One region of the Rhodococcus sovatensis genome, then DNA from elsewhere that is predicted to be linked to it. Evidence: predicted binding sites of a transcription regulator. Region 1 holds the regulator's gene; each other region holds the start of a gene.
What was found. The regulator LexA, encoded in region 1, represses DNA repair genes until DNA is damaged. The targets are predictions, from matches to a motif close to CGAACANNTGTTCG.
Positions count from the first base shown of each region.

Region 2: a site for LexA is predicted at 2,154-2,167, ahead of cofD (2-phospho-L-lactate transferase). Genes of this name have one in related genera too.
Region 3: a site for LexA is predicted at 2,012-2,025, ahead of WDS16_RS16540 (HNH endonuclease signature motif containing protein). Genes of this name have one in related genera too.

Region 1 covers NZ_CP147846.1:2,359,351-2,362,627, forward strand. The annotation lists gene nrdR (transcriptional regulator NrdR) at 1-284, opposite strand, end outside; gene WDS16_RS10980 (hypothetical protein) at 441-803, opposite strand; gene lexA (transcriptional repressor LexA) at 1,077-1,841, shown strand; gene WDS16_RS10990 (acyl-CoA dehydrogenase family protein) at 1,903-3,045, opposite strand; gene WDS16_RS10995 (uracil-xanthine permease family protein) at 3,155-3,277, opposite strand, start outside.
Region 2 covers NZ_CP147846.1:2,760,012-2,763,288, reverse strand. The annotation lists gene WDS16_RS12905 (coenzyme F420-0:L-glutamate ligase) at 1-930, opposite strand, end outside; gene cofD (2-phospho-L-lactate transferase) at 927-1,895, opposite strand; gene WDS16_RS12895 (WhiB family transcriptional regulator) at 2,674-2,907, shown strand; gene WDS16_RS12890 (metallopeptidase family protein) at 2,935-3,277, opposite strand, start outside.
Region 3 covers NZ_CP147846.1:3,579,445-3,582,721, reverse strand. The annotation lists gene WDS16_RS16540 (HNH endonuclease signature motif containing protein) at 1-1,976, opposite strand, end outside; gene WDS16_RS16535 (GNAT family N-acetyltransferase) at 2,414-2,854, shown strand; gene WDS16_RS16530 (ASCH domain-containing protein) at 2,924-3,277, opposite strand, start outside.

The DNA of each region.
Region 1 (3,277 bases):
GAGGCGCGAACTGCGTCTTCGACCTGCTGGGACAAAAGGTTCAACGCATCGTTGTCCACGTCGCGGCCCTGGCACGCCCGCCGGACACCTTTGACGACCTTGTCCCGTGAGAAAGGTTCGGTAACGCCGCTACGCTTGACGACTGCAAGCACCGCCGTTTCGACGGTGGTGAATCGGCGGCCGCATTCCGGACACGATCGCCGTCGACGGATTGCCTGCCCCTCGTCGGCTTCACGCGAATCCACCACGCGAGAGTCCGGATGCCTGCAGAACGGGCAATGCATGTGTGCGCCTCCGTCGTAGCCGTCGCACGCTCCCCGATCACTCCCGAGAGGTGCAGGCTTCGAGGATACTCGGAGCGTCACGTAGGCAACTCGATCGCCCAGCAAGCGAGGCGCCTGGCGCGACGGAGCGACCGTCTGAGTTGCCATGAACGTCGACTACGGCAAAGCAGGAACGGTAAGCAGCTGACCCTGTTCGACTGTGTTTACAGCAGGAGTGGATGCCGAGTCGATCGAGGCCGCGCGAAGATTCGCCACTGCGACGAATCCCAGAATCACCAGCGCAGTAACCAGGACGCCTACCACCATTGCTGTCCACGAGATCTTCTCGTCACGGTGTGCCCGGTCCACGCAGGCACCGGACGACCCGTGTGAACCGCCCTGTGGGGCAGCGCCGAGAACGTAGCGCCGACGCTCGTGCGTCGCGCGGCGTCTGTTGCGCACAGGCGCAGCAACCTGGGTGCGGTGATCGGTCAAGAGGCGGTGGTCGGTCAAGAGGCGGTGGTCGGTCAAGATAGTCATCGGAACCTCCGTGGTGTCGAACGCGATCGAACCCGTTATTCGATCAGGCGTTCGATGAACGCTTGTTCGAAGTTCTATCACGCGACTCCGACAAAGTCAGCAGAAAACGCGACACGGATCGAACAGATGTTTGATCACGAGGCATTTTCGGGCTAGATTCGTGTCAGAAACCACACGTCACATCCACCCCACGCGTTCAGGCGGTCGAAATTTTCATCCGCTACACATTGTCGAGACCGCGACGAACGCGCGTACGACCAGGAGGACCCACGAATGAAGGACGAGACCTCGTCAGGGTCGGCGAAGTCGACGACCAAGTCGGCAGGAAAACCGGCCGCTGTCCCGACCGCGAAAGCATTCGAGGGCGAAGGCACCGATATCAACGCCGGCCTGACCGAACGTCAGCGCAAGGTCCTCGAAGTCATTCGGGCGTCGGTCACCGAGCGTGGATATCCACCCAGTATTCGTGAGATCGGCGACGCGGTGGGTCTGACCTCGACCTCGTCGGTCGCACACCAGCTCCGCACGCTGGAACGCAAAGGATTTCTTCGTCGGGATCCGAATCGTCCGCGAGCTGTGGACGTCCGAGGACTCGACGAGGTACAGGCCGACCACGCGGCAGCTGTGGCCGACGGCTCGGCCCCGGACGGAGATCAGCTTCCGACGCCGACCTTCGTACCGGTGTTGGGAAGAATCGCAGCCGGCGGACCGATCCTCGCCGAGGAAGCGGTGGAGGATGTGTTTCCACTCCCCCGCGAGCTCGTCGGGCAGGGTTCGCTGTTTCTGCTCAAAGTCGTCGGCGAGTCGATGATCGACGCAGCGATCTGCGACGGCGATTGGGTGGTCGTCCGGCAGCAGAGCGTAGCCGACAACGGCGACATCGTGGCCGCGATGATCGACGGCGAAGCCACGGTGAAGACCTTCAAGCGCAGCAAGGGCGATGTGTGGCTGATGCCGCACAACCCACTGTTCGAGCCGATTCCGGGCAACGACGCTGCCATTCTCGGCAAAGTCGTAACGGTGATGCGCAAGCTCTGACCCGATACGAGAACGGCCCGCAACCAGAGGAGTTGCGGGCCGTTCTCGTATTGATCGAAGGTTACAGATCGAGTCCTCGACCGATGATCTCCTTCATGATTTCGGTTGTACCGCCGTAGATCGTCTGCACACGAGAATCCATGTACGCCTTGGCGATCGGGTATTCTTTCATGTAGCCGTACCCACCGTGCAACTGCAGGCACCTATCGATGAGCCGGACCTGGTTCTCTGTCGTCCACCATTTCGCCATGGCGGCTTCCTGGACTGTGAGCGTTCCGGCGTTGAGCAGTTCGATGAACTTGTCGACCATGATTCTGGTGGCCGTGGTCTCCGTCGCGAGTTCTGCGAGGACGAACCGTGTGTTCTGGAACTTGCCGATCGACTTTCCGAAAGCCTTACGGTCTCGGCAGTACTGGATCGTCATGTCCAGTGCAGACTCCATCGCTGCCGCGGCGACCACCGCAATCGACAGCCGCTCCTGAGGCAGATTCTGCATCAGGTAGATGAACCCCATGCCCTCGTCGCCGAGTAGGTTCGCAGCAGGAACTCGAACGTCGGTGAAGCTGAGTTCGGCGGTATCTTGCGCTTTCATGCCGATCTTGTCGAGATTGCGACCTCGCTCGAAGCCAGGCATGTCGCGCTCGACGACGAGGAGGCTGAAGCCCTGCGCGCCCTTCTCGGGGTCGGTACATGCGACGACGATGATGAGATCGGCATTGATACCGTTGGTGATGAAAGTCTTGGAGCCGTTGAGGACCCACTCGTCGCCGTCGCGCACCGCACGAGTCTTGATGCCCTGAAGGTCGCTACCGGTGCCAGGTTCCGTCATGGCGATCGCCGTGATCAATTCGCCCGAGCAGAACCCGGGTAGCCATCGCTGCTTCTGCTCGTCGTTCGACAGATCGATCAGGTACGGCGCGACGACGTCGTTGTGAAGTGTGAACCCGATCCCGCTGTACCCGCCGCGGGTAGTTTCCTCGGTGAGGATGGCGTTGTAGCGAAAGTCCTTGACCCCGCCGCCGCCGAACTCCTCTGGCACTGCGGTTCCGAGGAATCCCTGCTTACCTGCTTCGACCCAGACGTCGCGGTCGACGATGTTCTGCTCCTCCCACCGCGCGTGATTCGGAGCGACATGCTGGTCGAGGAATTTGCGGTACGACTCGCGGAAGAGATCGTGCTCCGGTTCGAACAGTGTGCGGTCCACTAGATTCACTCCTTCGATGCTGTCCAGTACGAAAACTGGCATTAGGAGAACCCTACGACCACCCCGCGGACCTGGTCGATGACCGAGCCGTGCGTGATCGGTGACCGAACTAGCGAGCAGTTCGACGGTTCAGGGCGCGCATCACTGGATACCCCACGAGAATTCCGACCGAACCCCAGGCGATTCCGCCGAGTTCGACCGAACCGATCGTCAGCGTCAGGTCGCCGATCCC
Region 2 (3,277 bases), 400 kb from region 1:
TGTGCGCAGTGCGGGCGTGCGAATCCAGACGAACCTCACCGGTCGAGTGTGGTGTGGCGCGGGCGCAGTGAGGGCATCGGCCACCGCGCCACGGATGTCGTCCGGATCTACGGTCTCGTCGGAGAACGAGCGCACCGACCTTCGTAACAGCAGCGCTTCTCGCCGTCCCCGCGCGATCGACTCCTCGGTGCCGAGCCAGAACAGGTCGTCTTCGCCCGGACGCACCAAATCTCGCGCGCGCGAGCCGTTGTCGACAGGTGTGAGACCGCGCACGACGGCAACCGGTACCGCCCCGAGCTTGCCCTTGACGAGATCTCCCGCGGCGGCGATCTCGTCGGCGACGGCTACTTCGGTCACGACGAGCTCGTTGCCTTGGCTGTCCTCGGCGCCCGCATAGGCATGGACGACGGCGAGACCCGCGCTACCGATGGCCGCGTCCGTCTGTCCGATTCGCCATGCCCGCCCCATCGTGTCGGTGACGATCACGCCGACTGACACGCCGAGCGACTCGGAAAGCGAGTTGCGGAGGGCGGCCGCGCTCGCGTCGGGATCCTCGGGCAGGAGGGCGAGTTCGGCGCCGTCCACATTGGAGCCGTCGATTCCCGATGCTGCCTGAACGATGCCGAGGCGATTCTCCGTGATGAGTGTGCGTCCCTTGCGCGCAACTATCCGGACTGCCTCCTGGTCCACGAGCACTCGTCGCGCAGCGTCGCGTTCCTCCGGATCGACAGGTGCGTCGACGAGCCTGCCTTCGACCTTGGAGATCACCTTGCTCGTGACGACAAGGATGTCGTTCTCGCGGATCCACGGTGCGTGCTCGGCGATCGATGCGGCGAGATCGTCGCCTGGCCGAAACTCGGGAAGACCGAGTACAGGCAGGATTTCGATGCTTCCGCCCGGTGCGTGATCGGTCGGTACCGTACCGGTCACGGTGTCAGACCCGCCGATCGCAACGCCACAGCGGCCATCTCTGCAGTTGTTTTCGGGTCGGTCATGAGGAGCGGAACGCTGATGACGTCGACTCCCGGCACCGTAGCGGTATCGGTCGAGTGAATCATCCACGTATCGAGGATGCCGGTGTCCGACCGTGCGCCGTAGTACTTTCCGACGGCTTCGGCGCTCGTGTCCACGCCGATGACCGAGAGACATTCGTCGGCCATCCCGCGCAACGGTTTTCCGCCGACGACGGGAGACAGGCCGACCACCTTGGCTTCGGTGGTTCGGAGAGCACTGCGTATTCCGGGCACGGCGAGAATGGCGCCGACGCTCACGACCGGATTGGACGGAGCCAGGATCACAGCGTCGGCGCCTTCGATCGCGTCGAGTACACCTGGTGCTGGAGTAGCCTGTTCGGCGCCGATGTTCGCGAAACTGTGCGTCGGTATTTGAGCCCGGTATCGAACCCACCACTCCTGGAAGTGAATTGCACGCCGAGATTCACCCGAGGCGTCGTCGGGGTCCGTCACCACGACGTGTGTCTCGCTGCGATCGTCGGAGACCGGAAGCAGTCGAACGCCTGGCTTCCATCGGTTGCACAGCGCTTCGGTCACGGCGGACAAGGGATACCCGGTGCGTAGCATTCGACTTCGAATGAGGTGGGTCGCTATGTCTCGGTCTCCGAGCCCGAACCAATCGGGGTCGGCGCCGTATGCCGCGAGTTCGTCTCGCGCGTGCCACGTCTCCGCGATTCGGCCCCAACCGCGTTCGGTGTCGATTCCGCCGCCGAGCGTGTACATGCACGTGTCGAGATCGGGGCAGATTCTGAGCCCGTGCATCCACACGTCGTCGCCCACGTTGACGACGGCGGTGATGTCGCCGTCGTCCCCGAGAAGGGTTTTGAGACCTTGGAGAAAACGCGCTCCTCCCACTCCACCGACCAAGACAGTCACTTTCACAGGTCGAAAGCCTATGCCGTGCGGTCGGGCGGTGCGTGGGCGCCCGCCGTTCCAGCGAACTCAGCGCATGTTCGACGGGCATTTTACGGGCGCGACACGCGCAAGACGGCCGCAGATCCTTCGAGGGTGCTGATTCGGGGTTCTAGATGGTATTGCAAAATGCTTCATCAGCTTGACCGCAACGTACTTCGGCGTGTCTAATCACATGTATGTCATTCCAAGGTTGCCGAGCGAGTTCGCTTGGAGCTGGCCTTGATTCGAACATGCGTTCTCATGCGGTGTGAACCTCGGGAGCAACGTGTAGTAGAGGTCGAGGGTTTGCATGTGACTGTGAATGGCTACGAATACCGGCGCGGGGCAAGGTGTTCGGAACCGACCGGAAATTTCTGCGCTAGTAAATGGTGAGGAGGCGGAAGCGATGTATGACCAGCACGTGACACGTGAACAACGGGGAGAGTCCCCTGCTCACCTCAGCGCAGTCGACGACGCGCCGCAGACCGATTCCGAAGCAGGCGCAGCACGAGGCGACTGCACGATCAGTATCGACAACGATGTGTCCGGCGACGTCCGATCGGAGATCGTTCCGGTTGATGCGGCGTCCGCGTACGTCGTGCACACCGACTCCGAGATCGGTGACGGTCCAGTCGGTTCCAGCGAGACTGGTTCCGGTGAGAGCGACATCGATTCGGACGATGACTCGGACGATGGCATCGCAGAAGAGCTTTCGATGCGCGAGCCCGTGAAGCCGGCGCTGAGTCTCATTGCCGGGTTCGATCAGATGTTCGAAGAGATCGAAGATCAGTGGCAGGAACGCGCCCTGTGCGCGCAGACCGACCCCGAAGCATTCTTCCCGGAAAAGGGCGGCTCGACTCGAGAGGCGAAGCGCATCTGCCTTGGCTGCGAAGTCAAGGACGAATGCCTGGAGTATGCACTCGCGAACGACGAGCGCTTCGGCATCTGGGGTGGACTGTCCGAGCGCGAGAGGCGCCGTCTCAAGCGCGGAATCGGCTGAGACCGCGGAATCTGCTGAGGCAGGGTGTCAACCCTCGTCGATACCCGGGTCCACCACGTCGGGCTCGACTCCGAGGTAGGTGGCAACCTGCTCGACCAGCACCTCGTACAACAGATCCTCGAGATCTTCGGGATGCTTGGCCCGCCGTTCCAGAGGCCGCCTGAAGAGGACTATCCGAGCGCGCGTAGCTTCGCCGCGCTTGTCGATACCTGCAGGAACGAGTCGTGACAGCGGCACCGGGCCCTCGGCGACAACCTCAGGTGGCCAGTTGACGGACTCGGGATCCTTCGCGCGGATCTTCGGTACCTCGTCGACAGCGATATCGAGGCGTTCGAGCTTCTCGTGCCACCGATGGTCGATTCGAGCGAAA
Region 3 (3,277 bases), 1.2 Mb from region 1:
CTGATCTGGACGCCGACAGTCAGGCCTATGGCGATTCCCATCGATGCGCTGCACTCGACGATAGGGTCAAGCTGAGTCCGAGGTTGCTTTGCGTGAACTTCGCCCCTGCCTGTTTCGCCCCTGCCTGTTTCGGTCCCGACCTTTTCGGTCCCGACCGATGCTGTCGGCACTGACTCAGCGGCTGGTTCCGTTGTAGTCACCAGCTCGGCCGCCGATCTTGGTCTGCGCTTGCGTGGTACGTGGGGGACCAGTGATTCCTCGACGAAATTCGTTGTACCGTAGGAGCTTCCCGGCACTGTGACCGCGGTCGTCCCAGAGCTGGATGTCCAATACTCCGCCGCGCCAGCGAGCATGGTCGGTGTCCATGCACCCATGGTTTTGAGTGAGTGGTGGTATTTGCAGAGGCAGTGCAAGTTGGTGAGGATGGTCCAGCCGCCTCGTGCGGGGTTGCGGTGGTGGTAGGGGACGACGTGGTCGATCTCGCAATTCGATGCCGGGACATGGCAGCCGGGATGGCGGCACGTGCGGTCTCGTTGACGGACGAGCTCGGCCAACTGCGCGCCAGGCCGGTAGAGCAGAGCTCCAGGCGGCGGTGCGTCGAACCCGCCGTGTCCGTCCGGGTACAGAGCGATGGCTAGCGCTGGATTCGCTGCGATGGCCTGCTCGAGCGCCGCGATGAAGGTGTAGCGGCCCTCGTGAGATTCGGAAGGAGCGCCGGTTCGCCTGGGTGTTGGGGAGGGCGCAGGCTTCGGCAACCTCATCCCTCGGCGTCGTCTTCCTCGTCCGAGCGGATGGAACGTCAGGTGTGCCGTGGGGCGGTTCGTACTCTCGGCCTCGGGATCCACGTCTTCCGTCGGTTCGTCGTCACTTCCGTTGGCGCTTTGGCAGTGGCTGGATCTGTCGTCGGCTGCGGTCGTTTCGGCTGCGGTTGTCTTGTCTGCGGTTGTCTTGTCTGCGCTGGCCGCAGCTTCGGAGGAATCGGCGGAGCAGTCGGTGTGCTCGCTGGTGATGTGGCCTAGTTCCCGGGCGAGGTCGAGTGCCTCGGTGAGAATGATCTGGAGGTCACTGTTTTCCGCGAGTTCGCGGGCGTAGTCGGCATCGATGTCACCGTGGCCGGCGAGGTACGCCGGAAGGTCGGCGAGTCCGAGGAGTGTGTCTATGTCGATCGTGATGTTGGTGAGGGGTTGGCGGTGATCGGGGAGTACGGGGTTCGCGGTGCAGGGGTGATCGCCGTCGGGCTCGCAGGTGCACGCGACGTACGTTTCGCGGCGCATGAGGGCGGTGTATGCGGCCGCCCGGCGTTGTCCACGTGTACGGGGGTCTCTGGGGCAGAGGGTGTCTGCCATTTCGTTGATCAGCTGCCAGCAGGCCGCGGCGTCGGCCGCCTCGAGGTTTGCCTCGATCGTCGCGATCATGTCTTTGTCGCGGTACCGCACTCCGGTCAACCTGGTGAGGTCCTTGCGTAGTTCGGCAGCTTCTTCTGGCGCACAGCGATGCATGATGGCGTTGATCTCGGTGGCGAGGGGGCCGGGGGACAGACGTGTAGCGGCGGTGAGGATCTCGGCTTCGGCGCGCTCGACGGCGTCGACGCTATAGGGATTGGTGACGCGGTAGATCGCGCGCACTCGTTGGAGATCGAGCTCTCCGGACTCGAACGATGCTCTGATTGCCGGGAATCGCAGGCGTAGGTCCATTCCGATCTCGGAGTAGGTGTCCGCCACAGTTTTCGAGCAGCCCAGGGTGGCTGCGATTTCAGAGGACGCGTAGTTTCCGGCGTCGGTGATGTGCTCGCCCACTTGGATGGTCTGGTGGATGCAGGAATCCCAGATGGTTGCTGCTACTGCGACTTTGCGAGCGCAGGCTTGATTTTCGATGACTGCGACATCCGAGATCTCGGACAGCAGGGATCCATCGATGGCGGGCTCTTTCTGTGGCCCTGCGTAGGCGGCGAATGCGCCCGCGAAACTTCCTGGCATTGTGTCCCCCCGACCAATGTCTCTGAATACCGGTTCGAAACTATGTTCGATAATACGGGTTGGTTGAGGTCTGGTCAAGGCAATTCGGTTGCGGCATAACATCATCGACGGGAACTGATGCAATACACCATGGCACCGACAAGTTAGGTGAGGTTCGGCGTAATGTGCAGCGCTCGTACCGTGCAGTGACTGGGCGTGGACGCCGACGAATGTGCATGCTGAGAAACGCGCAAAAAGGTCACGCGCATACGTGTCCGCTATTCCTTGTGGATCACATCGTTCGCACCGGCTCGGCGGGAGTGGCACGATTTCGGGAATGACGTTGACAGTCAAGCCTTGGGAGCACCCCGTGCCCGAACGGTCGCCTGGATCTTGTTCCCGCAGGCGTTGTGCACGCGCTGGCAGCAGGCGAGTCGGTTGCGCTCACACTCGACTGCGTGTCGCCCTACCTGGCGGCCTCTGAATGCCGTGGCCTGTGGCAGATGAGGAGCAAGCAGATAGTGCAGACCCCCGAGGATGCGCCGTGGATCACGCGGTTGATCGTCGACCCTCACGTCGCGGTGCCGGTCGGCGTTGCCGGATTCCACGGTGGTCCCGACAGGACTGGGATGGTCGAGATCGGGTATCGGGTCGACCCTGACCGGCGTCGACAGGGCTATGCGCGACGCTCCGTGGAGACGCTGCTCGACGTGGCGCACCGCCACGAGGACGTGAGAACAATTCGCGCCGCGGTCAGCCCCGACAACATGCCCTCGTTGGCCCTCATCAGGAGTATGGGGTTCGTCGAGACGGGCGAGCAGTGGGATGAGGAAGATGGGTTGGAGATCATCTACGAAGCTTCCGCGTCGGATTTTTCAGAGTCGTACCGCAGAAGGTGAACGGTGATGAGCGTCGACGATAGGCATCCCCCGGCGCGGCAGTCGGAGCCCAAGGCGATTACCTACAAGTCACCGGACGAGCCTGAACCGCTCCAGAACAACTTGCGTGTCGTCGTCGACGGTGAACTCGGGGTCGCCGAGGTCGCCCCGCATGTCCTCGGAATGCCAGAATTTCTCATGCGCGCGACGCCACTGGGCGACCGTCGTATGTCCTTCGCCTTCATCCCGAGCGTGCTTGGGGGTTACCTCGGCAAGCCGCACCACCTCGACCGACTCGGTCTCGATGACACCGACGACAGTGCCTGTCGAATCGACGACGCCCTGACGCAGACCGGCCACTGGGAGCGGTTCGATGCCCATCCGATATTCGCGAAGCAATGACGTGGTAGCCGTCTTGGTGCCTGAAAGTATCGAAGCAACAAG